DNA from 3 places in the Paenibacillus bovis genome. Region 2 is predicted to be linked to each of the others. Evidence: riboswitches for the same ligand, from Rfam matches in the RefSeq annotation. Region 2 holds a riboswitch; each other region holds the start of a gene.
What was found. Region 2 has a riboswitch for S-adenosylmethionine ahead of AR543_RS18445 (2-hydroxyacid dehydrogenase). Riboswitches for the same ligand answer to the same signal wherever they lie in the genome.

Region 1: it holds a riboswitch for S-adenosylmethionine, as region 2 does, so the genes downstream of both, metA (homoserine O-acetyltransferase MetA) here and AR543_RS18445 (2-hydroxyacid dehydrogenase) in region 2, are expected to answer to the same signal.
Region 3: it holds a riboswitch for S-adenosylmethionine, as region 2 does, so the genes downstream of both, AR543_RS20870 (methionine ABC transporter ATP-binding protein) here and AR543_RS18445 (2-hydroxyacid dehydrogenase) in region 2, are expected to answer to the same signal.

What each region holds. Positions count from the first base shown of each region.
Region 1 covers NZ_CP013023.1:2,198,822-2,206,940, reverse strand. The annotation lists gene AR543_RS09430 (aminotransferase class I/II-fold pyridoxal phosphate-dependent enzyme) at 170-1,387, opposite strand; gene AR543_RS09425 (PLP-dependent transferase) at 1,392-2,582, opposite strand; gene metA (homoserine O-acetyltransferase MetA) at 2,748-3,689, opposite strand; SAM riboswitch class I at 3,841-3,977, opposite strand; gene corA (magnesium/cobalt transporter CorA) at 4,457-5,392, shown strand; gene AR543_RS09410 (HAD-IA family hydrolase) at 5,597-8,119, opposite strand, start outside.
Region 2 covers NZ_CP013023.1:4,328,717-4,336,835, reverse strand. The annotation lists gene AR543_RS18465 (CvfB family protein) at 1-60, shown strand, start outside; gene AR543_RS18460 (class I SAM-dependent DNA methyltransferase) at 223-954, shown strand; gene AR543_RS18455 (GGDEF domain-containing protein) at 1,175-2,275, shown strand; gene AR543_RS18450 (molybdopterin-dependent oxidoreductase) at 2,460-4,535, opposite strand; SAM riboswitch class I at 4,793-4,882, shown strand; gene AR543_RS18445 (2-hydroxyacid dehydrogenase) at 5,235-6,263, shown strand; gene AR543_RS18440 (FGGY-family carbohydrate kinase) at 6,235-7,722, shown strand; gene AR543_RS18435 (MFS transporter) at 7,806-8,119, shown strand, end outside.
Region 3 covers NZ_CP013023.1:4,894,572-4,902,690, reverse strand. The annotation lists gene AR543_RS20885 (putative polysaccharide biosynthesis protein) at 242-1,879, shown strand; gene AR543_RS20880 (thioredoxin family protein) at 1,912-2,268, shown strand; gene AR543_RS20875 (COX15/CtaA family protein) at 2,733-3,746, shown strand; SAM riboswitch class I at 4,586-4,742, shown strand; gene AR543_RS20870 (methionine ABC transporter ATP-binding protein) at 4,882-5,898, shown strand; gene AR543_RS20865 (methionine ABC transporter permease) at 5,898-6,572, shown strand; gene AR543_RS20860 (MetQ/NlpA family ABC transporter substrate-binding protein) at 6,667-7,506, shown strand; gene ybaK (Cys-tRNA(Pro) deacylase) at 7,663-8,119, opposite strand, start outside.

The DNA.
Region 1 (8,119 bases), 2.1 Mb from region 2:
CTGGCATTCACAGTATTGATCCGGAATTCAATTCGAAGCAGATTTTGAAATATACGTTCTCCTCTATTAAGTAAGTTAGGATACAGATCGTATCAGCAGATGACTAAATAGTATATCCCTGAGCCTCTGTCTGCTTTATATCCAATCAGTCGATCCAGCGCTACCTTTTCTAACTGTCCAGCGCCTGCTCCAGATCGGCGATCAGATCTTCCACGTCTTCCAGGCCAACCGACAGACGCAGCAGTCCATCGGTAATTCCCCGCTCTGCCCGGACACCGGCACCCATCGCTGCATGGGACATGGTTGGCGGATAGGAAAGGATACTTTCTACTGCTCCCAGGCTTACGGCTACCAGTGGCAGCTGAACACGATCCAGTACCTGCTTGGCACGTTCACCGGAACCCACATCAAAAGAAATAACCGAGCCAAAGCCTGTCGACTGGTTGACATGAACTTCATGTCCGGGATGCTCCGGCAGACCCGGGTAATAGATGCGCTCGATATCACTGCGTCCGCGCAGCCATTCTGCCAATTTGGCTGTACTCTTTTCCGAATGGGTCATTCTCGCACCCAGTGTCTTCATCCCGCGCATGAGCAACCAGCAATCCTGCGGACCCAGCACGCTGCCAAAGCTATTTTGCAGCTGCTTGAGCTGCTTGCCCAGCTGTTCGGTACGCGTTACTGCCAGACCGGCGAGCACATCACTATGACCGCCGAGGAACTTGGTCGCACTGTGCAGTACTATATCTACGCCCAGCTCAATCGGCCGCTGATAATAAGGAGTCATAAATGTATTATCCAGCAGGGTCAGCAGATGATGCTCTCTCGCCCATTCGGTCACTGCATGAATATCGGTAATTTTCAGTGTCGGGTTGGAAGGCGTCTCCATATACACAGCACGCGTATTGGGACGAAGTGCTCCTTTGACCTGTTCCAGATTGGTCATATCGACAAAGGAAATCTCGATATTCATCCGGTTCAGAATCGTTGTCAGCAGACGATACGTACCGCCATATACATCTTCGGTGACAATGACATGCTCACCCGCCGATAACAGGAAAAAGGCTGTCGAGATCGCTGCCATCCCCGAAGCAAAAGCAAATCCATTCGTTCCACCTTCCAGCAGGGCAATATAATCTTCCAGCGCCTGACGCGTCGGATTGCCGGAGCGGCTGTAATCATGCAGCGGCGGATTCAATATATCTTCCTGATGAAAAGTCGATGCCTGGTAAATCGGCACACTGGAAGCTCCGGTCGCCCGGTCAATCTCGCCGCCAAAATGGATCAATTTGGTATCGAATCCACGAGTCTGCTGGGATACCGGAACAGCCGTCTGTCGGCCAGAAGAGTGGTAGCGATTATCGTTATGCTCCTGATTCCCGCTCATCTGCTCACGCCCCTTCCACTTCGAGACGTGCAGCTTCCAGCGCTTGATCCAGATCGGCGATCAGATCATCCACATGCTCAATCCCCACCGAGAAACGCAGCAGACGATCATCTACACCAATCGCATCACGAATTTCCAGTGGAATATCAGCATGTGTCTGAATCGCCGGATACGTCATTAGCGACTCCACCCCACCCAGACTCTCGGCAAACGCGATCAGCTTGATATGACGCAGCAGCGGCTCTACATAACGTGCATCGGTGACTTTAAAAGAGAAAATGCCGGTATTACCGCTTGATTGACGATTCTGCACTTCATGACCCGGATGATCCGGCAGTGCAGGGTAATAAACCTGGGCGATCTGCGGATGCTGCTGCAGATGAGTCGCTATCGCTGTCGCATTATACTCATGACGCTCCATACGCAGAGCCAGTGTCTTCATGCCGCGCATCAGCTGGTAGGAATCGGTTGGTGACAGCACGGCACCGATTGAGTTATGCAGAAAAGCCATTTCTTCGGATAATTCCTTGCCTTTGGTAATAATCAGGCCTGCCAGCACATCATTGTGTCCGCCGAGATATTTGGTCGCACTATGAATGACGATATCTGCTCCCAGCTCGATCGGACGCTGGAAAAATGGGGACAGCAGCGTATTATCCACTACGGTCAGCAGATTGTGTTGCTTGGCCCAGCCTGTTACTGCCGCTATATCGGTAATCATCATGAGCGGATTGGTCGGTGTCTCGATAAATACCGCACGGGTATTGTCCTGGCGAATCTGCTCCATCGCTTCCAGATCATTCGTATCGATGTATGAAGCGGTAATGCCAAACTTGGACAAAATCCGCTCCAACAGACGGTACGTTCCTCCATACAAATCCAGGGACACGATCAGATGATCGCCCTGTCCAAACAGAGAGAAAATAGTCTGCAGCGCAGCCATACCGGAGCTACAGGCAAATCCGGCATCACCGGATTCCAGCTCGGCGGCTGCCTGCTCCAGCACGGCTCTTGTCGGATTGGTCGTACGGATATAGTCAAAGCCTGTGCTCTTGCCCAGTGCCGGATGACGGAAAGCGGTAGATTGATAGATCGGAAAGTTAATCGCTCCGGTTACCGGTTCCTGCACAGAGCCGATCTGTGCCAGCCGGCTTTCAATATTAAGGGATTCGTTTTTTGCGTTGTGTTCCGTCATTCGTAATTTCCTCCTCTAGGATCTATGAGCTGTAGGTTGATGATCTGGATGATCAATGTTGCGCCAGATACAGTACTATACTGCTGGGCACAGTGTTATGATAATTTGCCAGTTTGGTGGTACCTATCGTACGTTTTTCATTTCCAATCTGGTAAAAGCTCGCATCTAAATGGAATACTGCCCCACTTCGGATTTCTCATTGCCCAAATCGTATGGCGTCTCCTGATACACATAATAATTGAGCCAATTGGCAAACAGCAGGTTTGCATGGGCGCGCCATGTAGATGGCGGGGTACGGGTCGGGTCGTCATTGGGATAATAATTTTTGGGAACAGCAATATCCATGCCCCGGGCAATATCGCGGTCATATTCCCATTTCAGGGATAGCGGGTCATATTCGGAATGACCGGTGACGAAGATCTGCTTACCATCCCGGGTCGCTACGATGTATACACCAGCTTCTTCGGATTCAGACAGAATCTCCAGTTCTTCCACTTTGGCGATATCTTCGTGCCGGACTTCGGTATGGCGCGAATGCGGTGCATAATACAATTCGTCGAAGCCGCGCAGCAGTTTGACATTGGTTTTGTTGAGCGTATGCGGGAAAACACCAAAACATTTCTCCGGCAGATCGACTTTGGGAATGCCGAAATGATGGTACAGACCTGCCTGCGAGGCCCAACAAATATGCATGGTCGACGTAACATTTGTTTTGCTCCAGTTAAAAATCTCCTGGATCTCTTCCCAGTAGTTCACATCTTCAAAGTCCAATGTCTCTACCGGTGCACCGGTTACGATCAGACCGTCAAAGCGCAGATGACGCACTTCCTGGAACGTTTTGTAAAAGGTGTTCAGGTACTCGGCAGAAGTATTTTTGGAAGTATGCGATTCGGTATGCAGCAGATAAATGTCTACCTGCAGCGGACTGTTCCCGAGCAGACGCAGTAGCTGGGTCTCGGTTGTTTCTTTGGTAGGCATCAGATTAAGTAGTGCTATTTTGAGAGGACGAATGTCCTGATGATACGCATGGGATTCGTCCATAACGAAAATGTTTTCTCCGGCCAGTACTTCTTTGGCAGGCAGGCTATCCGGGATTTTGATCGGCATGTGAATTCACTCCTTGGGGTATATGAAAGTTATGTGGATATGGATGTGCATGCAGGATGGAGAAAACAGCGCTATATATACAAAAAAGACCTTTCTCTGTTTTGCACACTGAGAAAGGTCATATCCGCGGAGTCCACGTCTATAAGCGCCTCTCTCATCTGTCAGCAGATACCAGATACTTCATCGTAGGATGTACCTGTATCTCTGCTAGAATTAGCACCGTACGGTATATGACCGCCGGTTGCCGGGCTTCATAGGGCTAGTCCCTCCACCTGCTCTTGATAAGATTCGCTTTATTCAATTATTGGTATAAGTATAAGATGGTTGCTGCATATAAACTGCTTTTTATGAAAAGCCAGCTGCGCTTAGTATGACAAGCGCTGAATTACTTATATCATAATTTATACTAATTCTGTATCTATCGTCAAGGGTAAGTTGGGCCGATAAATAAGTTATCAGGCACGATTGTTTTTAAAGCTTGAAAGCCTGCTGTCCCCACGGTATACTTAACAAGTATTTGACGTATTTTCATGTTTTTCATAAAAGTAATTGAATCCAAAGAGGTGAATTTCAAGATGGAAGGCGACCCGAGGCCCAGCTGGCAGTACAGGAAGTCACAACTGCAGGAAATGAACGACAATACGATACCAGAGGAGCGCGCCATGTTTGAAAAGGTACTTTTTTCATATAAAGCGAAGCTTTAAATAAGTATGTATGATTGCCGTGTATTTTCCTGCTCACTTTAACCAAAAAAGGAGTAGAGGAATATGAAAATTCGGCACGTGAATGCTGGTAACTTTACACTCATTGAAGATATTAATGAAGCGCTGGTGGCTCCTGAAGAGGGATTTTACTGGATTGACGCTGGTCTTGATGACCTGATCCTGCTTCAACCGCTGTTTATGCTGCATGATCTGGCAGTTGAGGATATGATGGGCGATGAAGAGCAGCGTCCAAAAATTGAAATCTACGAGAGCCATTACTTTATCGTGGTTAACAGTATTCGTTTTGACGATGAAGAAATTTTCCTGCGCGCACTGAATATTTTCCTGGGACGTCATTTTATCATCACAGTGACCCGTCAGAAAATCAGTGAACTACGGACGCTCAAGCCGATTCTGTGGGAAGAGGAAGTGAGCCGTCCCGACAAATTCATGTACCTGCTCGTCGATCTGGTAGTGGATAACTACTTTACAGTTGGTGACCGGATCGAAGACCAGATTGAACGTCTGGAAGAAAATATCCTGATGAATACCAAAAAGTCGCATCTGAACGAGATTATCGGTCTGCGCGGCGAGATTCTATGGCTCAAGCGTGTACTCGGTCCACAGCGTGAAGTCATCAATACACTGAACAAAAAAGATCTGCGTCTGATCGATGACCAGCTCCAAAAATACTTCAGTGACGTGTACGAGAATGCGGTCAAAGTCTCCGAGATGTTTGATACGTTCCGCGATCTGATGGGTAACTTACGTGAAGCCTACCAGTCCAGTATCGCTAATCGTGCGAATGAAATTATGCGTGTATTTACAGCGATTACGACCATATTCATGCCGCTGACCGTTATTACCGGTATCTACGGAATGAACTTTGAATACATGCCGGAACTCAAATGGCATTTCGGTTATCCAATGGTGATCGGCATTATGATTATTCTCGGTCTGACGATGTTCTTCACTTTCCGCAAAAAAGACTGGATCTGAAATGAATAAAGCTGTCCTGCCCTGCTTGTTAACAGGGAAAGGACAGCTTTTTTTGTGTCTTGCGATATTTTGCATTTCACAGTTGATCAGATCCAGCTAGATCATCTGTTCAATACATTTTCATAGTTATTCAGATTGAACGGTATATCCTGAATTCGATCAGTGTGTAGTCGTTCTGCCGTTAATTTGGTCAGACACCGTTGATCAAGGAATTTCCATCCATCTTTTCATGGTCTCTGCGTTCAGGTGAGTCAGGCTGGCAACGGTAAAGTGCGCATGATCGACAACGTGCTGGATATTGACACCAATTGTCTTCATACCGACTTCACGCACAGAACGCAGGCAATCTGCCGAATCCTCGATTACCATACAGTGATACGGATGTACATTCACGGATTCTGCCGCAAGGACGAACACTTCTGGATCGGGCTTTGGATGTTCGATATCCTGCGCCTGAATAATTGATGCAAAATAGTCAATAATGCCGAGACGTTCCATGATCTCTTTGGCATCCGGACGGTCTGTCGCGAGCAGTACCGTTACATCCTGCTCTTTGAGCTGCTGCAGCAGTTCGATAGAACCCGGCATCAGATATTCACGATATATATATTCGTGAGACAATGGGTTACTGAGTATCGTAGGGTCCCATTCCGCTGATGGCTGAGTATCCATTACCGTGTCTTCTCCATCATTGCCCTGAGCGGCTGAAGATTCCTGAGCAGGCTCTGACTGGGCAGGAGATGTGTTGTCCTTGGATGTATTCTTTTGTGCATCCGACGATACTTTTTCATCGCCTGCCGAAGTACCTGCGGCTTCGGTACCTGTACTGCTGTCCGCTTCACCATCTACAACAGAAGAAGCTGGCGGTTCTGTTACGGAATGATCGGGCTTGCCGTTTCCTTCGGACGAAGGACTTCCCGCGCTGCCCAGCACTCCATTTTCATCCATTTCTACGGTAGGCGGCTCTTCAGGCACATAGTTGAGCGGCAGTTGTGCAGGTGTACCACCAAAGTAAATATCCTGCTTCTCCGGTAGCGGCATCAATACACCTTCCAGACCGAAAATTACAGCCTGCAATGCACGATTTTTCATAATCAATGGCTGGGTCAGAGCCACGAGCCGTTCATGTCCGTAATGTGCTACGATCAATGGTTCACCGCGTACCAGTCGATACGTAGTCAGATTGTCCTCAATTGTAATCTCCAGCAGACGCTTCTGGAATTGTACGCGGAAACTGTAACGTGTCCAGCCTGGCGGCAGCTTCGGTTCGAAATGAAGCTTGCCTGCATTTTGACGCATCCCGGCAAATCCGCCCACGATCGTCAGCCAGCTGCCTGCCATGGAAGCGGCATGAATACCGTCTTTGACATTGTTATGGAAATCATCCAGATCCATCCGTGCCGATTGAATAAAGAAATCATATGCCGGGTCCATTGTTCCCAGCTCTGCAGCAATAATCGCATGAATCGCAGCAGACAAGGAAGAGTCATGCGTCGTCAGTGGCTCGTAATACGCATAGTTCCGCACCTTTTCCATTTTGGTAAATCGGTGTCCGAGCAGATACATGGCCAGGATCAGGTCAGCCTGCTTGAGCACCTGATGACGGTAAATAACGAGCGGATGAAAATGCAGCAGCAAAGGATATTTCTCTGCCGGGGTATTTTCGAAATCCCAGATCCCTTTATCAAGGAAGGAATCATCCTGTCCGATCAGACCGCTCTGACGGTGAATGTACATGGCTTCTGCCGCACGTTCCCATACATCAATCTCTTCATTGGTCAGTCCCATTGGACTGCAGATCATTGCTTCATAAGAATCCGGATCGGTATCACACCATTTTTTGAGTTCACGGGCGGTAAATTCCAGCTGATCCTTGACCATTATATTTGTATAAGTGTTATTGTTGACCATCGCAGTATACTCATCAGGGCCGGTTACTCCATTAATACAAAAGCCTTTGCCCGGAATCCAGTCGCCCGCAGACATAAAGAATCGGCAGGTCTCCACCAGCATCTCCAGCCCTTTGGTACGCAGGAATTCCTGATCATCCAGCGCTTCCGTATACTGAATAACAGCATGGGCTACATCGGCATTAATATGATACTGCGCGGTTCCGCCCGGGTAATAGGCAGACACTTCTTCCCCACCGATTGTACGCCATGGATAAAGAGCGCCAGATCCGGCCATCTCGACCGCACGTTCTCTTGCCTTGGGCAGGGTATGATAACGGAATTCCAGCAGCTGGTGCGCCAGATCCGGCTGGGTATACAGGAAGAACGGCATGATATACGTCTCGGTATCCCAGAAGTAGTGACCTTCATAGCCTTCCCCGGTAATCCCTTTGGCACCGATATTCGTACGTCCATCGCGACCGACAGACTGGAACAGATGGAAAGCATTGAACCGCAGTCCCTGCTGCAGCTTCTCGTCTCCTTCCACCTGAATATCCGCAGTCTCCCAGAATTCATCCAGACGCTGCTTTTGCAGATCAGCCAGCGCTTTGAACCCGTCTTTCATTACGTCTTTCAGCGTGGATTCTGCCAGAATAGGCAGGTGCTCAATCTCGTAGTCTTTGGACGTGTAATAAACGATTCCTTTTTCCAGTACAGCCTCGGTATCCTGCTTGAGGGTGAAGGTAAAATGTTTCTCCAGACGCTGTTCCTGCTGCTCGCTTTTGAGCTTGTATTTACGATTGGCCCGATGATCGGCAGCACACCAGAGGTGGAA
Region 2 (8,119 bases):
ACACGTATGGTGGACAAAAATGCCCCTGCTGCTGAAAGTTCCCCGGAATCGCAGCAATAAAAAGAACGAATGATTTTCAATACAGACGGAAAGGTGAGGGCTGCATTATGCAGTTCGAGCCTTTCTGTTTTTGCATCAGCCCGAAATGCGGACGTGCAAAAACAGGGAAGGACGGTTAAATTAGTGCCATACCGTAAGTTTGCCTATGTATATGATGAATTGATGGAAGATATGCCTTATCCGGACTGGCTGCGTTTTGTAAGGGAAGCGTGGGAGCGGTACGGAATGCCACGTACAGTAGCCGAGCTGGGCTGTGGTACCGGCAGTATCACGATTCCGCTGGTTAATTCCGGTTTCCGGATGACCGGGATAGATTTATCCTCGGATATGCTGTCGGTGGCCCGGGACAAAATGGAATCGACACCGCAGGGACACCGGCTGTTTCAGGATGGCAGTGTGCAGTGGATTTGCCAGAATATGACCAGCTGGCAGATGCCAGAGCCGGTAGACAGTGTTATTTCTTTTTGTGACTGTCTGAATTATTTGACCGAACCGGAAGATGTGATTCGTACGTTTGAGTCGACTTATAGTGGACTCAAGCCGGGGGGGACTTTTATTTTTGATGTGCATCATCCCAATACGCTGCGCCGTTACGACGAAGAGCAGCCATTTATGCTCGATGATCGGTCGATCTCCTATCTGTGGACTTGTGAATATAATCAGCCGCGCACAGAGATTGAGCATCATTTAACTATTTTCGCGCGGGTTAGTGAAGACAGTCAGTCCCTGTACGAGCGGTTTGAAGAAGTTCATATCCAGCGCTCCTACGAACAGGAATGGTTGACTACCGAGCTATACAAAGCCGGATTCCGTGATGTCAAATGCTATGCCGATTTTGAATGGATAGAAGCAGGCGACGATGCAGCCCGTTTATTTTTTGTTGCTGTAAAGTAATAATGATATGGTAAAATAATGGAATAATATGTAGCGTAAAAGCTCCTATAGTATAGGAGCTTTTTGCTTGTTTACGCTCCGATAAATAAAATAATCAACAATTGAGAAAAATGATGATATTTGTCGAAGTATGAATTGTGTATAATAAATAAAACAGGCAAATCCATGTGACAAGCTAATAGTCAGGCGAAATTCAATGCTACGATAATGGGGACGAGAGATGCAAACGATTATTCAGACGTTGTTCAACAATCTTACCTTTTTGACCACTATTCTTTTTTTTGGCAATCTTTTTCTAAAATTTATTGATCGAAAATTACATAGGGTAAACTGGCTTATTCCTGTGCTGGCGGGTATATTCGCCGGGATGATCGGGATTTGCATGATGAGCTTTTTCTCTATTCGTTTGCATACCGGCAACAATACCGTAATGGTGGATTTCCGCCAGCTGGCTATTATGATTTCCTTTTATTATGGCGGATCATGGAGTGGCCTTATTTCGGCTATCTTGATCGGCATTTATCGTCTGTTCAGTGGAGAGCCGCTGCAATTCAGTTCATGGGTGGGCTTTGGCAATGCCATGTTCACGTATGTGGTAACTTCTCTCTGTATGCGTCGCCAGCGGGAGATATCGCTGAAAGTCTGGTTTAGAGCGATTATTGCCACGCTGCTCGTCTATATTGTCGCGGTGACGATTCTGCAGGCGATTGAGCATATTATGTTGAATCTGCTGTTTGGACTATTATATATTTGCGCAGGTTTATTTGCTTATTATATTATCCGCTATATCCAGCGGGCAGACGATACGCTGGTAATGACCAGGGAAGCAGCCAATCATGATTTTTTGACCAAATTATATAATCCACGTGCGTTTGATCGTTTGTTTCGGCAGACACTCAATGAAGCCAGGGAACATCAACAATCTTTTGCGCTGGTCGTGGTAGATATCGACTTTTTCAAAAAGATTAATGATAATTACGGACATCTGAATGGAGACACGGTGTTGATCCAGGTAGCCGAGGTGCTCGGCCGAACTATCCGCCCGGGCGATTACTGTGCACGCAAAGGTGGAGAAGAATTTGCAGTTATTCTGAATGACTGCACCGAACAGCAAGCGCTGGAGCTAGCTGAGCAGATACGGATAACGATGCAACAGCACACCTTTGTATTGGAAGAAGGGCAGAATATTTATCTGACTATTTCGCTCGGAGTCAGCTGCTATCCGTTAACCGCGCCTGCCGAGCTGTTCCGTGAGGCTGACCGTGCCTTGTATGAAGCCAAGGAAAATGGACGTAATCGGGTCGAATTGGCGAATCAATAGCCAGTAGAATAGAGAATACTCCATACTACAAAGGCTGTCTCTCCGGTGAGGAGCAGACAGCCTTTTTGGTAGTCCTATTTTCGGGTGATCTTATGTTTGAATAATCTTGTTTTTTGATGATTCTATTTTTGAATATCACCATGTATCAGTGCTAATCCATTAGATAAAGGAAATGCTTGTCCACTTAGCCAATCGATTCCAGTGTAACTGGCAGCTGCTTTTTGTGTAGATCGACTCTGCCGGAGAAGAAAGTAGCACCACCGCCCATATCGGATAGGCGATCCGGAGTCAGCGCATTAACCAGATGAGCAGGCTGATGATCCGGTGTATCGGCCCACAATCCCTGGCTGACGACGACGCCAGGCAATACAGTTTCCCCGACAGCTGCAATCAGCTCGCAGGAGCCATACTGATTGGACAATACAACCGTATCGCCATCCGCAATGCCTTCCCGCTCGGCATCGGCTGTATTTATGAACAATCGCGGCAGCTTTTCCATACCGGCATGCTTGGCATTATTGGAGAAGGTCGAATTCAGGAAATTATGCGTAGGTCCAGGTACAAAAATATAATCGTGCTGATCCTGTTCTTGCAGCGGAATATACGTAGGCAGCGGCGGAAGTCCCAATCGTGCCATCGTGGCAGAATAGAGCTCCACTTTGCCACTAGGTGTCTCCAGCCGATCGGGATAGATCTCGGGGCGATTGGCTTTGAGATAATGATGGTCCTGCAGAGCATCATAATGAATTCCCTGCAAATACGGATTGGCCGGATGATCCAGAGCCTGGCGGATCAGCTGCTCATCACTATCCTGCAAGGCAGATTCTTCAAATCCCATCGCTGCTGCCAGCAGACGGAATACTTCGGTATTGGACTTACTTTGCCCGTAATTCTCGATAATCGGCTGTCCGAGCTGCATATAATGGTGCCAGTAAGAGGTGTAGAAGTCCAGATTCTCGAATGCAGACGTGGCTGGCAGCACAATATCCGCATACGCAGCTGTCTCTGTCAAAAAAAGATCATGTACTACGGTAAACAGATCTTCCCGTTCCAGTCCCTGACGCACCTGCGCCGCACGCGGTGCCACGACAGCCGGATTGCAGCTGTACACATACAGGGAATGCACCGGTGGCTGCGTGTCTGTTAATGCCCGTCCCAATTGATTCATGTTAAAGGAGCGTGTATTCCGATTTTGCAGCAGATCCGGCCGCTGCAGGGCGGCTGCATTATGGGCCAGATAAGCAGAGTTCGACCGAATCGCTCCACCGCCGCGTACCAGCCACTGCCCGGTCAGTACAGACAGACAGGTAATAGCACGCGTATTCATGCCACCATTATCATGATGCTGCAGTCCATTGCCGATACGAATCATGGCAGGAGACGTCTCGCTGTACATTCGAGCCAGCTTGTAAATATCTTCGACAGGAACACCCGTAATGCCGGACACAGTCGCTGGATCATATGATTTTACGTGTTCACGCAGTTCTTCATGACCAACTGTATATTCACGCAGGAAATGTTCATCTACCCGATCCTCGGCGAACAATACATGCATGAGGCCAAGCGCCAGTGCTGTATCCGTTCCGGGCAGTATGGGGATAAACCAGTCTGCCATACGACCGGTCTGATTGCGGTGTACATCAATAACAACGATTTTGGCTCCCTGTTTGCGTGCCTGCTGGGCGAGGGTAATCTGGTGCATATTGGTACTGACTGCATTGATTCCCCACAGGATAAACAGCCGGGTATGCACAGTATCTTCCGGGTCGGTTCCGATACTGCCACCCATCGTATATTTGAATCCTGCACCGCCAGCTGCTGTACAGATTGTACGTTCAATCTGACTGGCACCCAGTCGGTAGAAAAACCGGCGATCCATCCCCTCGGCGTTAATATTGCCCATATTTCCGTAAAAGCTGTATGGCAGAATACTTTCCGGTCCATGCTCGTCGATCAGGCTCTGCCAGCGTGAAGTAATCGTCTCAATCGCTTCTTCCCAGGTAATCGGTTTGAACTGGCGGCTGCCTTTGGGACCTGTACGTTTGAGCGGCTGGGTAAGGCGCTGATCATCATAAATACGCTCAGCCATATGCCGAACTTTATTGCAGATATTGCCACGGGTGACTGGATGTTCGGGGTCACCGGCGATTTTGGTGATTTTTCCATTTTCTTTGTGAACAAGCAGCCCGCACTGATCCGGACAGTCCAGTGAGCAGACTGTTTTGAAGATGCCGTCCGGTTGTTGAGTATACGCAGACATGAATCACTGCCCCTTTCGAAATCTTTTATTCTTTTAAATTTTATCAAAAATAGTTATGTTTTAATGTTGACTTTGTTACTCGGTTTAATTAGAATTAAGAAAAATTATTGTCGAATCGACAAAATTAGTCAAGCTAACATTGCTACATATCATAGCGTGTTCATTATCAATGTACAACCGTATTATTGAATATACATACAAATTGATAATGAAAAAATAGCCTGATCTGCTCCTGTACAACTACATATCCATTGTATTTTCTATCCAGAGAGGTGGAGGGACTGGCCCTACGAAACCTCGGCAAAAACGTGCCAATTCCAGCAGACGATTCGTCTGGGAGATAGGAAAGAAGGATTTATCATGTGTATGACTGAGAGATACCGTTGGTTGAACAACCGTTATCCTCAGCATCATAAAACCTCTTTCCGCACCCAGGGAAAGGGGTTTTATTTATTTTCTGCCATTTGGATTCTTCTTTATTTGACAGGAACTGCTGATAGATAGCAGTGGATGATACAGAAAAGCTGAGAAGCAATCATTGCAATCGAATTTACCACATCACCCGATCACCGGCGTGACAAGATGTTTCTCTACTCTTATGCTTCTTTACAGTAAAGCTACACTACATTGTCACTTTAATGCTTTTTATTATTAAATAGATTGATTTATCCATATTCGTGCATGAAGGAGAGATTCATAATGAAAATTCTGATTACTGCACCTTATAACGAGCGAGGACGTCAGCAGCTGGCTGAACAGTTTGGAGAAGTTATTTATCGCTGCTGGAAAGAGCATGGTCAGGCTTATCAGGAGCAAGAACTGATCCAACTGCTGCAGGAGACAGAGGCAGACGGATTGATTGCCGAGCTGGATCAGGTTACGGCGCATGTGCTTAACGAAGTGCCTTCATTAAAATTTATCGGCGTATGCAGGGGAACACCGTCCAACGTAGATGTGCAGCTGGCGACTGAGCGAGGCATTCCTGTATTTTATACTCCGGCACGCAATGCCCAGGCTGTCGCAGAAATGGTGGTAGGAAGCCTGATTACGCTACTACGTAATGTTATTCCATCCAGTCAATGGCTGGAAGCGGAGCAATGGCAAAGCGGCAGTCTCACCGCTTATCTGAAGTTCAAAGGTAACGAGCTGGCCGGCAAAAAGGTCGGCATGGTCGGTTTTGGTGCGGTAGCGCAGCGGACAGCCGGTATACTGCGCAGCTTTCCTTGTGATATTCAGTATTACGATCCGTATGTGACCAGTCCCGATCCGCGTGACCGGAAGCTCACACTGGAAGCGTTATTTGCAGACAGTGATATAGTCTCGATTCACCTGCCGGTTACCAAAGAGACCAGAGGGCTGATTGGAGAAGAATTATTGTCCCGGATGCAGCCGGATTCGATTTTGGTGAATACGGCACGTTCGGTGGTAGTGAAACACAGAGATCTGGTGCATCTGCTGGAGCAGAAACGGATTCGCGGAGCCATTATTGATGTATTCGATCAGGAACCGCCGCTGCCGCAGGATTATGAATTGATTCGCTTGCCCAATGTGCTGGCGATTCCCCATCTGGCCGGGGCTACGTATGAAGTGGAAGATCATCATGTAGAGATTATGAATCAGGCGTTGCTGCAATGGTTTGTGAAAAATGACCATTCTGTACGCACACTGTACAACAAAGCCATACTGGAGGCGAATTCAAATGACACAGCAAGCATATCTCGTATTTGATATCGGCACAGGCAATGCACGGGTAGCCGTTACCGATATCCATGGACAGATTCTGGCGATTGAGCGCGCTGATATTGCCTACCAGCGTGATCCTTTATATCCCGATGCCTGCAGCTTTGTACCGGAGATACTATGGGAACAGATTATTGGCTTGACCCGGACAGTTCTGTCAGCTGTAACGGATGCAAGGATTGCCGGTATTACTTCGACCAGTCAGCGTCAGGGTATTGTACTGATCGACGGGCAGGGGCAGCCCTATCTGGGACTGCCCAATATAGATAATCGTGGCCGGGAATGGGAAGCGGCAGCAGGGGATCATCAGCGTATTTACCAACAGACAGGCAGAACGCCATCTGCACTATTTTCAGGTATGAAGCTGGTTGGACTGCGTGAACGGCGGCGTGCCCAATATGACGTTATGAGCCGATTTACCAGTATTAGCGACTGGGTGACGTATCAGTTGAGCGGCATACTGGTATATGAGCCTTCCCAGGCTTCGGAGACGCTGCTGTATGATGTGGCGCAGGCCGACTGGTCTCTGGATATGTGCAGCAACTTTGGTATTGATCTATCCACACTTCCACCGCTGGTACCATCCGGTACCGTTCTCGGTACATTGACAGAAGAGATTGCTGTTCAGCTCGGGCTGTCCAGTACGGTTCCTGTTATTGTCGGCGGAGGAGATACCCAGCTGGCTATGGCCAGTACGGGAGCCAAGCCGGGAGATATGGTTATCGTATCCGGTACGACGACTCCTATTGCCAAAGTAACCGCCGATTATATCAGCGATCCGAATAGTGTTGCCTGGATCAATGCGCATACATGGCCGGGACAATGGCTGGTAGAGACCAATCCCGGTATTACCGGGCTCAATTATCAGCGTCTCAAAAGTATATTTTATCCGAATGAAAGTTATGCAGTCATGGAACAGGAGATTGGTGAACTGGGAGACAGCGAGTGTGTATCTGCACTGGGTGCCTATCTGTCCAGTGAGAAAAATGCACGGGTACAGGGAGGATTTCTGTTTGATGCACCGATCTCCGATCAACTGAGCCGCGCTCATTTTGTACGGGCTGCACTATATGAGATTGCTTTCTCGGTCAAAGTAAACTTTGAACAGCTGATGCAAGTGACGCCGCTGGACAATCCCGTGATCCGCGCCTGCGGCGGCGGTCTGCAGAGTCGATTGCTGGCGCAGACGCTGGCTAATCTGCTGGGCCGGGAAATACGTATTGCCAAAGGCTACGAGCAGGCTTCGGTCGCTGGAGCGGTAGCACTGTGCAATACGGCACTGGGGTATACTGCCGATGCCGACGAGTATTCCTTTACTTCTTTTAGGCCTGAATACAATACTGCACTGGAGCAGGATTATCAGCAGTGGCGGCAGACCCAGCTGTTTTTTGCCAGTCAAAAACAAGCGTTGGCAGCTGAAGTATCGGCAGCAGATAGACACGGCTGATCTGCAGATCCATTTTTGTATGCAATTCATAAGGAAAGATTACCATACATGAGCTTGACCAATTGTGCAGAGGAGTGTGGATAATGAACGTACTGGACCGTATCGGGATTCCCAAAACGCTGGCCTGGGGCTATCTGGGCGTGTTGATCTTTATGATGGGAGATGGACTGGAGGCTGGCTGGCTCAGTCCTTATCTGGTGGAGCAGGGACTGAGTGTGCAGGATGCCGGTCTGCTGTTTACGATTTATGGAGTTACACTGGCGATCGCTTCCTGGTTTTCCGGCGTATTTCTGGAGGCATTTGGTGCCAAGAAATCGATGCTGCTTGGCTTTTTGTTTTATGTTATCGGTACGTCGGCTTTTATCGCTTTCGGTGTCTCATCGCTGAATTATCCGCT
Region 3 (8,119 bases), 570 kb from region 2:
TTGCGAATTACGCAAAAGCTTGTCTATAATAGTAATGCTGACGTAAGACGACGACCGGAAGGCCAATCAGCCTTCCGGTTTTTTGTGCCGGCTCGGTTACATAGACAGTCTGTAAGCTTCAGGATTCTAGAGCCGAATTCTGCTGTACCCTTAACCGACAGCAGGCGGCAAAGCAAAACATATAATGAAACGATCCAAATAGTGTGCATCCATGATGTGACTGGAGAGAAGGGGAATTATTTTGGCAAAGGCAGAATCATTTATCAAAGGAACGATCATCCTGGCGATGGCGGCACTGGTCGCCCGCGTGCTGGGACTGGCTCAGCGGGTACCGCTGGAGCACTTGCTCGGATTTACCGGGGATGCGGCATTCTCGATTGCCAATAACGTGTATCTGATGCTGCTGGCGGTCGCTACGGCAGGTATTCCGAGTACACTCAGTAAAATGGTGTCCGAGCGATATGCGCTGGGACGTCCGCACGAAGCGCAGCGCATTTATTATGCAGCACTGTTATTTGCCGGAGCAGCCGGTATTGTTATGACGCTGCTGCTGTACTTCGGAGCTCCTTATTATGCAGCAATGTCCAAAGAACCGGCGGCGGCACTGTCTCTGCAGGCGATAGCACCATCGCTGCTGCTGTTTCCGACGATTGCCATGATGCGCGGTTACTTCCAGGGGCGCAATATGATGATTGCCGGCGGTATCTCCCAGATTGTGGAGCAATTTGCCCGTGTATTTACCGCTATTTTGCTGGCGTACCTGCTGCTCCGTATCGGTTACGGAGATGTAGAAGTGGCTGCCGGAGCTTCATTTGGTAGTGTGCTGGGCAGTATTGGCGCTTTTGCGGTCATGATCTACTTTACCTTCAAGCTGCGCAAGCAGGATGCTGCCAATCGTCTGGAAATGAAAGCAGCCGGTGAAGAATCGGTTATTCCGCTAGGTCTGATTTACAAAGATATTTTCAAATTATCGATTCCGATCGTTATCGCATCACTGACGATTCCGGCGGTTAATATTATCGATAGTTCCATTATCAAACCGCTGTTGATTGATCAGGTCGGCAATCTGGCAGCGACAGCTTCACTCGGTATTCTGGGGCAGCGTGCACAGAGTATAGCGGGCATTCCGCCAATTCTGGCTATCGCCCTTAGTACTTCACTGATCCCGATTATCTCGGCAGCATATGCCCGCAAAGAACAGGAAAATCTGCAAAAACAGATGACACTCGCACTGCGTATATCGGTACTTACCGGAGTCCCGATCGTGCTGATGCTGGCGACAGCTGCTTATTGCATTAATGGATTATTGTTCAGCTCACGCGATAGCGTAGGAGCGGATGCACCAAGCATTATGGCGCTGCTGACGATCTGTACCATTTTCCAGATTACGATGATGACGAGTAACTCGATGCTGATCGGTATCAACAAAGTCAATCTCTCGATGGTCCATGTACTGGCAGGGATAGCGCTGAAGCTGGTGCTGAGTCTGGTACTGTCCCAATTCCTCGGTATCTATGGCATTATTGCTGCGACCGGATTATGCTTTGTTCTGATTACGATTCTGAATCTGCGTTCCCTGCATCAGGTCGTTAACTTCTCGGTGCTGGGCAGCCGCTGGCCGGGCTTCCTGATTACTGTTGTAGTGCTCGGACTCGTCGGTCTGGGTCTGAATCAGGCGGGAATCGGATTGACGGCCTGGATGAATGACAGGGTTGCATTTTTCCTCGGTTGTTGTATGGTAGGAATAGCAACACTCATATTGTATCCGGTAATGCTGGTTCTGCTGCGCGTGGTGCGTGCAGAGGAGTTGTCTTCGTATCCGAAGCCGCTGCGCAAGCTGCTGTCGCCGCTGATGCGCCTGCAGTCCCGCAAAGCCTGATTATTTATTATTTATCAAGGAGGATAATCCCCATGCAAATGATTAATTCAAGCGAAAGCTTTTATACAACCATTAACTCTGCCAAACTGACCGTCGCTGTCTACAAAGCAGACTGGTGTGTGGACTGTAAATTTATCGATCCATTCATGCCCGAAGTGGAAGACCAGTATGCAGATCGCCTGCAACTGGTCGAAGTGGATGTAGAGAGCGTAGGCGATGTGAGCCAGGAACAAAATATTATGGGCATCCCGAGCTTTGTAGCTTATGCCAATGGCAAAGAGCTAGTTCGTTTTGTAAATAAAGCCCGTAAATCCCGCCAGGAGATCGAACAGTTCCTGGATCGCGCTGTAGCTGTATATGAAACGCTGAATATACAGACAGCCGAGTAAGTATTAACAGGTATAGGAAGGATCATCAGTGTAATCAAGTAAGTGTGTTCTGCTGGCGATCCTGCCGTATGTAATCGTAATAGAAGCAGCCTTCTTCAATCGTAGAGCTTAACTGGTATAGGTAATAGGAATTTGCCGACATGCCGTGAGCCCATCGAATACGGAGAAGGCTGTTTTTTGATAATAAGTGAGAGAATGATCCGAACCACAGCTTAGTAGACCATCCTGCTTTGATCGAAACAAATACCGGATTAGTTCAGCAATAAAGTATACTGATCCTGATACACAAAGAACTCCTGTGCTCACGTATCAAACGTCATATCAGCATTTTCGTGGTTCTGTCATACTACAGAGATTGATCATTTTTTGTCACAAACCTGCCGCTAGGATCGGGCCAGAATTGATATAATAAGATTGACTTCAAATGAACGTCACTATCATATAAATAGCGGGTGATTCTCATCATGGCCAAAAAGCCACTAATAACAATTAAGCAACTGAAATGGCTGAGCTATATAACCTGTCTCGCCATGTTTCTCGCAACGATGGGCGGCCTGGTCGTAACCAAAACAGGTTCCGGTATGGGCTGCGGAGCACAGTGGCCGCTGTGTCACGGTAAATTTATTCCGGCTTATACGATCGCTTCATTGATTGAATATTCACACCGTGCAGTCAGCGGATTTGCCGGACTCACAGCACTGTTTTCCTTTATCGGATTTATGTTCTTTAATAGAAACAAAGAGCTGCGCGTGTATGCTTCATTCACTCTGTTCTTTGTTATTTTGCAGGCGATTATGGGCGCATTTGCAGTAGTATTCTCCCAATCGTCTCCGGTTATGGCACTGCATTTCGGTTTCTCGATGATCGCGTTTGCCAGCTCCGCGCTGCTCGCGTTCAGTACCCGCCGACTGCATCTGCGGCAGAAGATTCACGATATTGCCGATGAACCTCCGGTTAGCAAAGGGTTCCGCAATCTGACCTGGTTCGCTACGATCTTCACGTATATCGTTGTTTACACAGGAGCATTTGTCACGCATACCGATTCCCGTGGTGGCTGTTCGGGCTTCCCGCTCTGTAATGGCGCGCTCGTCCCTGAACTGTCTGGCGGCGTCGCAATAGCCTTTTTACACCGCGTCGCTGCTGTCGCACTTGTGATCGTGATCGCTATTCTCGCCCATTACGCCTATCGTCGTCATCCACATAATCCTGGTATCCGCAAAATGGGTCTGCTTGCTATCCTGCTGATCCTGCTGCAATTCGTTAGCGGAGCAATCAACATTTTCACCATGTATGTACCGGAAATCTACTTCTTTGCTACGATGTCACATACCCTGATTATTCAGTTTCTGTTCGGTGTTCTCTGCTACATGAGTCTGCGCGTATGGCAGCTCAGCCGTGGCTCCTACGGCCGCCTCGCACCCAACGCATGGGGAGAAGGTACAAGCACCGCCGATCAGAAAACAGGTACCGTACACTAATGGCGTATACATCTTTGCCGAGCCACGCATGGCATAGTAAAAGGTAAACCATCTAAACGCTGTATTATCTCAAATTCGTATATTGTTCACCATCTGGTCTATTTTCCAGATTGCGATCAAGCCGTTCCATGTATTATGTGGAGCGGCTTTTTTTATTTATATTCCTACACTGAACAGATTCCGATACCATTAAGCAGTAAGAGCAGTAAGAGCAGTAAGAGCAGTAAGAGCAGTAAGAGCAGTAAGAGCAGTAAGAGCAGTAAGAGCACCTATGCAATATTCTATTTCTTTGCTTTTTATCCAAACGAAAATCCCCACCCAACACCAGCGAAGAGAAGAGAATTCTGCCAATGACCGACATTTAAGAATGGAGATCGACCGCTGCAAGCGGTAGTTCAAGATCTCCATTCTTAACCGGAGGGAGTGGCAGAATCTCTTCTCGCAGCGTATGAAGCATACCGTTCCAAAGCCCAAACGCACAATATCCGCTGCTTAAAATAACCCTTCATGAAAACCAATTTTCTTTGCATAATCCTCATCATAATTACAATTTCAAAAAAGCTATAACATATTCCGCCCTTACAGACGAAAAAGTACTAAAGCCCAATAGCTTGCTTCCAAACTGTCCAAAAACACATCAGCAGGCAGATTTATTAGCATGCTGACCAATTTCCTTCTATAAATATGTAACTTTTTACGAATACCAAGTATTCTGATAAACTTTAATTACTTTTTGGCGAAATTTTGCCGAATTCATTAAAAATCCATATATTTCTGCTTTACAAACGATGTGATCTTCAATATACTGAGTAAAGATTTTCATTCGACGTTTTCATATTTTCTTATCGAGAGTGGTGGAGGGACTGGCCCGATGAAACCCGGCAGCCGATTTGGAAAATGACCGTTAAGGTCTTTTTTTCCAAATGACATGGTGCTAAATCCTTCAAAATGGCAGATGCATAATGTATAGCATCCTGCGATTTTGGCAGATGAGAAGGCAATATCTAGATGATAGAGAGCCCTTTTCTGCAAAGGGCTCTTTTTGTGTATAAAGCGGTCGCTTGAAGAACAAATGAAGAACATAACAGCATGAAAGCTTGAAATAGAGCAAGATGCGAGGAGGAGGACCAGCAGCTTGATTCAACTGGAGAATTTGACCAAAACCTATGGCAAAGGCAAAAATGTAACCCCTGCCTTGTCCGAGCTGAATCTCTCGATCGAACGTGGCGAGATTTTTGGCGTGATCGGCCATTCGGGTGCTGGTAAGAGTACGCTTATACGATGTATTAATTTATTGGAACGTCCGACTTCCGGACGGGTATGGATTGATGGAGTGGATCTGACCCGGCTGAGCAAGTCAGCGCTGCAAGCTCGTCGTCGCAAGATCGGTATGATCTTTCAGCACTTTAACCTGCTGTCTTCGGCTACCGTGTACGACAATATCGCATTCCCGCTGCGGCTCGTGAAGACACCGGAAAAAAATGTGCGTGCCAAAGTGGAGGAACTGCTGGCTCTGGTCGGCCTGGAAGCCCACGCAAGCAAATATCCGGCCCAGCTGTCCGGTGGACAAAAGCAGCGTGTCGGTATCGCCCGTGCGCTGGCAAGTGATCCGGATGTGCTGCTCTGCGATGAAGCGACATCTGCACTGGACCCGCAGACGACAGATTCGATTCTGAAATTGCTGCTGGATATTAACCGCCGCTTTAACCTGACGATTGTGCTGATTACGCATGAGATGCATGTGATTCAGAGTATCTGCGATCGTGTCGCTGTTATCCATCAGGGCGGTATTGTGGAAAAGGGTCCTGTCGCTGAAGTGTTCCTGAAGCCACAGCATGCGGTTACCCGCGATTTTATCAGCCGTGAATACAGCCAGGCAGAACTGCTGGATACAGCGCTTGCTGCACCACATGGTGCTTCTGCGCTGGCTGTGAAGATTTCGTTCCTCGGAGACAAAACCTACCAGTCTATTCTGTCGCAGACCGTGCGCCAGACAGGCGTAGATTTTGCTATTATCCAGGGAACGATCTCCACACTGAAAAATGTTCCTTACGGACAGCTGATTGTCCGGTTTGAGGGAGAAGAGGCGCTGATCCGCCGTACGATCGAGATATTGACCGGCGAAGGCCTGGATGTGGAGGTGATTGAGTAATGGATGTAGGTGCACTTGATTTTACGCAGGTAGACTGGACAGAGTTTGGTACAGCTACCAAGGATACACTCGCCATGCTCGGTGCTTCGGCATTGTTCACCCTGATTCTGGGACTGCCGCTGGGAATTATCCTGTTTATGTCGGCTCGCTCGACATCGCCTGTTATACGTGTCGTATACAGCGTACTGTCGGTGATTGTGAATATTCTGCGTTCGGTACCATTTATTATCCTGATCGTAGCCCTGCTGCCACTGACAGATAAGCTGGTCGGTACCACGATTGGTGTCAAAGGAACGATTCCGCCACTCGTTATCGCAGCTGCGCCGTTTTTTGCCAGACTGGTGGAGACGGCACTGCGTGAAGTGGATCGCGGCGTTATCGAAGCCGCTCATGCCATGGGGGCTTCTGTATGGCAGGTGATCACCCGGGTACTGATTCGGGAAGCGATGCCTGGTCTGATCGCCGGATTGACGGTTACTGTGGTCGCACTTGTCTCTAATACGGCGATGGCCGGTATGGTGGGCGCAGGTGGACTCGGAACGCTGGCAATCAACTATGGATATTACCGCTACGAGACAGCAGTCATGCTGGTAGCTGTCGTGCTGATGGTCATCATTGTGCAGGTACTGCAGATGATTGGCGACCGTCTGGTGATTTATTTTTCAAGAAGATAGGAACGAAGAGAGGCAGGCACTGTCTGCAAGCGTTGCTCTGAACTTCATATCTTCATCTTATACACCAAACTATCTTAAAAGGGGATAACACACGATGAAAAAATGGGCACTCGCTCTGATCAGCATCATGCTGATCGCTGTAGTCGCAGCTTGCGGCAATAAAAACACTGGAGATTCCGCATCATCCGGCGCAGCTGAAGGCAGCAAGGAAGTAACACTGCGCGTCGGCGCAACAGCTGTTCCACACGCAGAAATTCTGAACCACCTCAAGCCAATTCTGGCTAAAGAAGGCGTCAACCTGGAAGTGGTTGAATTTACGGATTACATCCAGCCAAACGTACAGCTGAATGACAGCAAGCTGGATGCGAACTATTTCCAGACCAAGCCTTACCTGGATGAGCAAAACAAATCCCGCGGCATGAACCTGGTAACGGTACAAGGCGTACACATCGAGCCATTCGGTGGATATTCCAAAAAGTACACTTCCCTGGATCAGCTTCCTGACGGCGCAACAATCGCGATCCCGAACGAAGTATCCAACGGTGCACGTGCACTGATCCTGCTGGCCAACAATGGTCTGATCGAACTGAAAGACAAAACCAATATCACTTCTGACGTAAAAGATATTACAGCTAACCCGAAAAACCTGAAATTCGTACCCATGGATGCAGCAATGCTGACTCGTCAGCTGAACCAGGTCGACATGGCGATGATCAACATGAACTATGTGCTGGAAGCCAAAATCGATCCTAAATCTGCACTGGTAGTCGAAGACAGCAGCGCGCCATACGCGAACTATCTGGTATCCCGTGAAGACAACAAAGATTCCGATGCCATCCAGAAGCTGGCAAAAGCACTGACTTCCGATGATACCAAAAAGTTCATCGAAGAGCAGTACAAAGGCGCTGTAATCCCGGCATTTGAAACTAAATAATTAATGAATCATAACAAAAATACGGTGATGCCCTTTATGCGGCTCACCGTATTTTTTTGTTTTGCGTCCGTAATGATGCAATGATCAATCTCGTTAGCTTGCTTTCTTTGCAGGATGTTTTGTATATCCAATAGAGGTTGTCTGGTATCTTGAACTCTAATCGTCTATACATAGCTCTTCAAATCGTGCCTGTACAACCTGAGCCAGTTCCTGCGGATGCAGCTCGATCTGGGTGCCGATCCTTCCTGCGCTGACGATGATTTGATCCAGCTGGATTGCGCGATGATCGATAAAGGTAGGATATAGCTTTTTCATCCCTACAGGCGAACAGCCGCCGCGGATATAACCCGTCCATTTTTGTAGTTCTTTAACCGGCAGCATTTCCAGCTTTTTCTCCCCAGCAGCGCGGGCAGCCTGTTTGAGATCCAGCTCTGCACCGACCGGAATAACAAAAATATGAAGCCCCTGCTTACCCTGGGTCACCAGTGTTTTGTGGACCATCTCGGCAGGCTTGTTGATTTTGGCGGCGACGGCATTGCCGTGAATCTGGCCGTCTTCCGGATCGTATTCGTGAATCTGGTAATGGATCTGTTCCTTATCCAGAATGCGCATA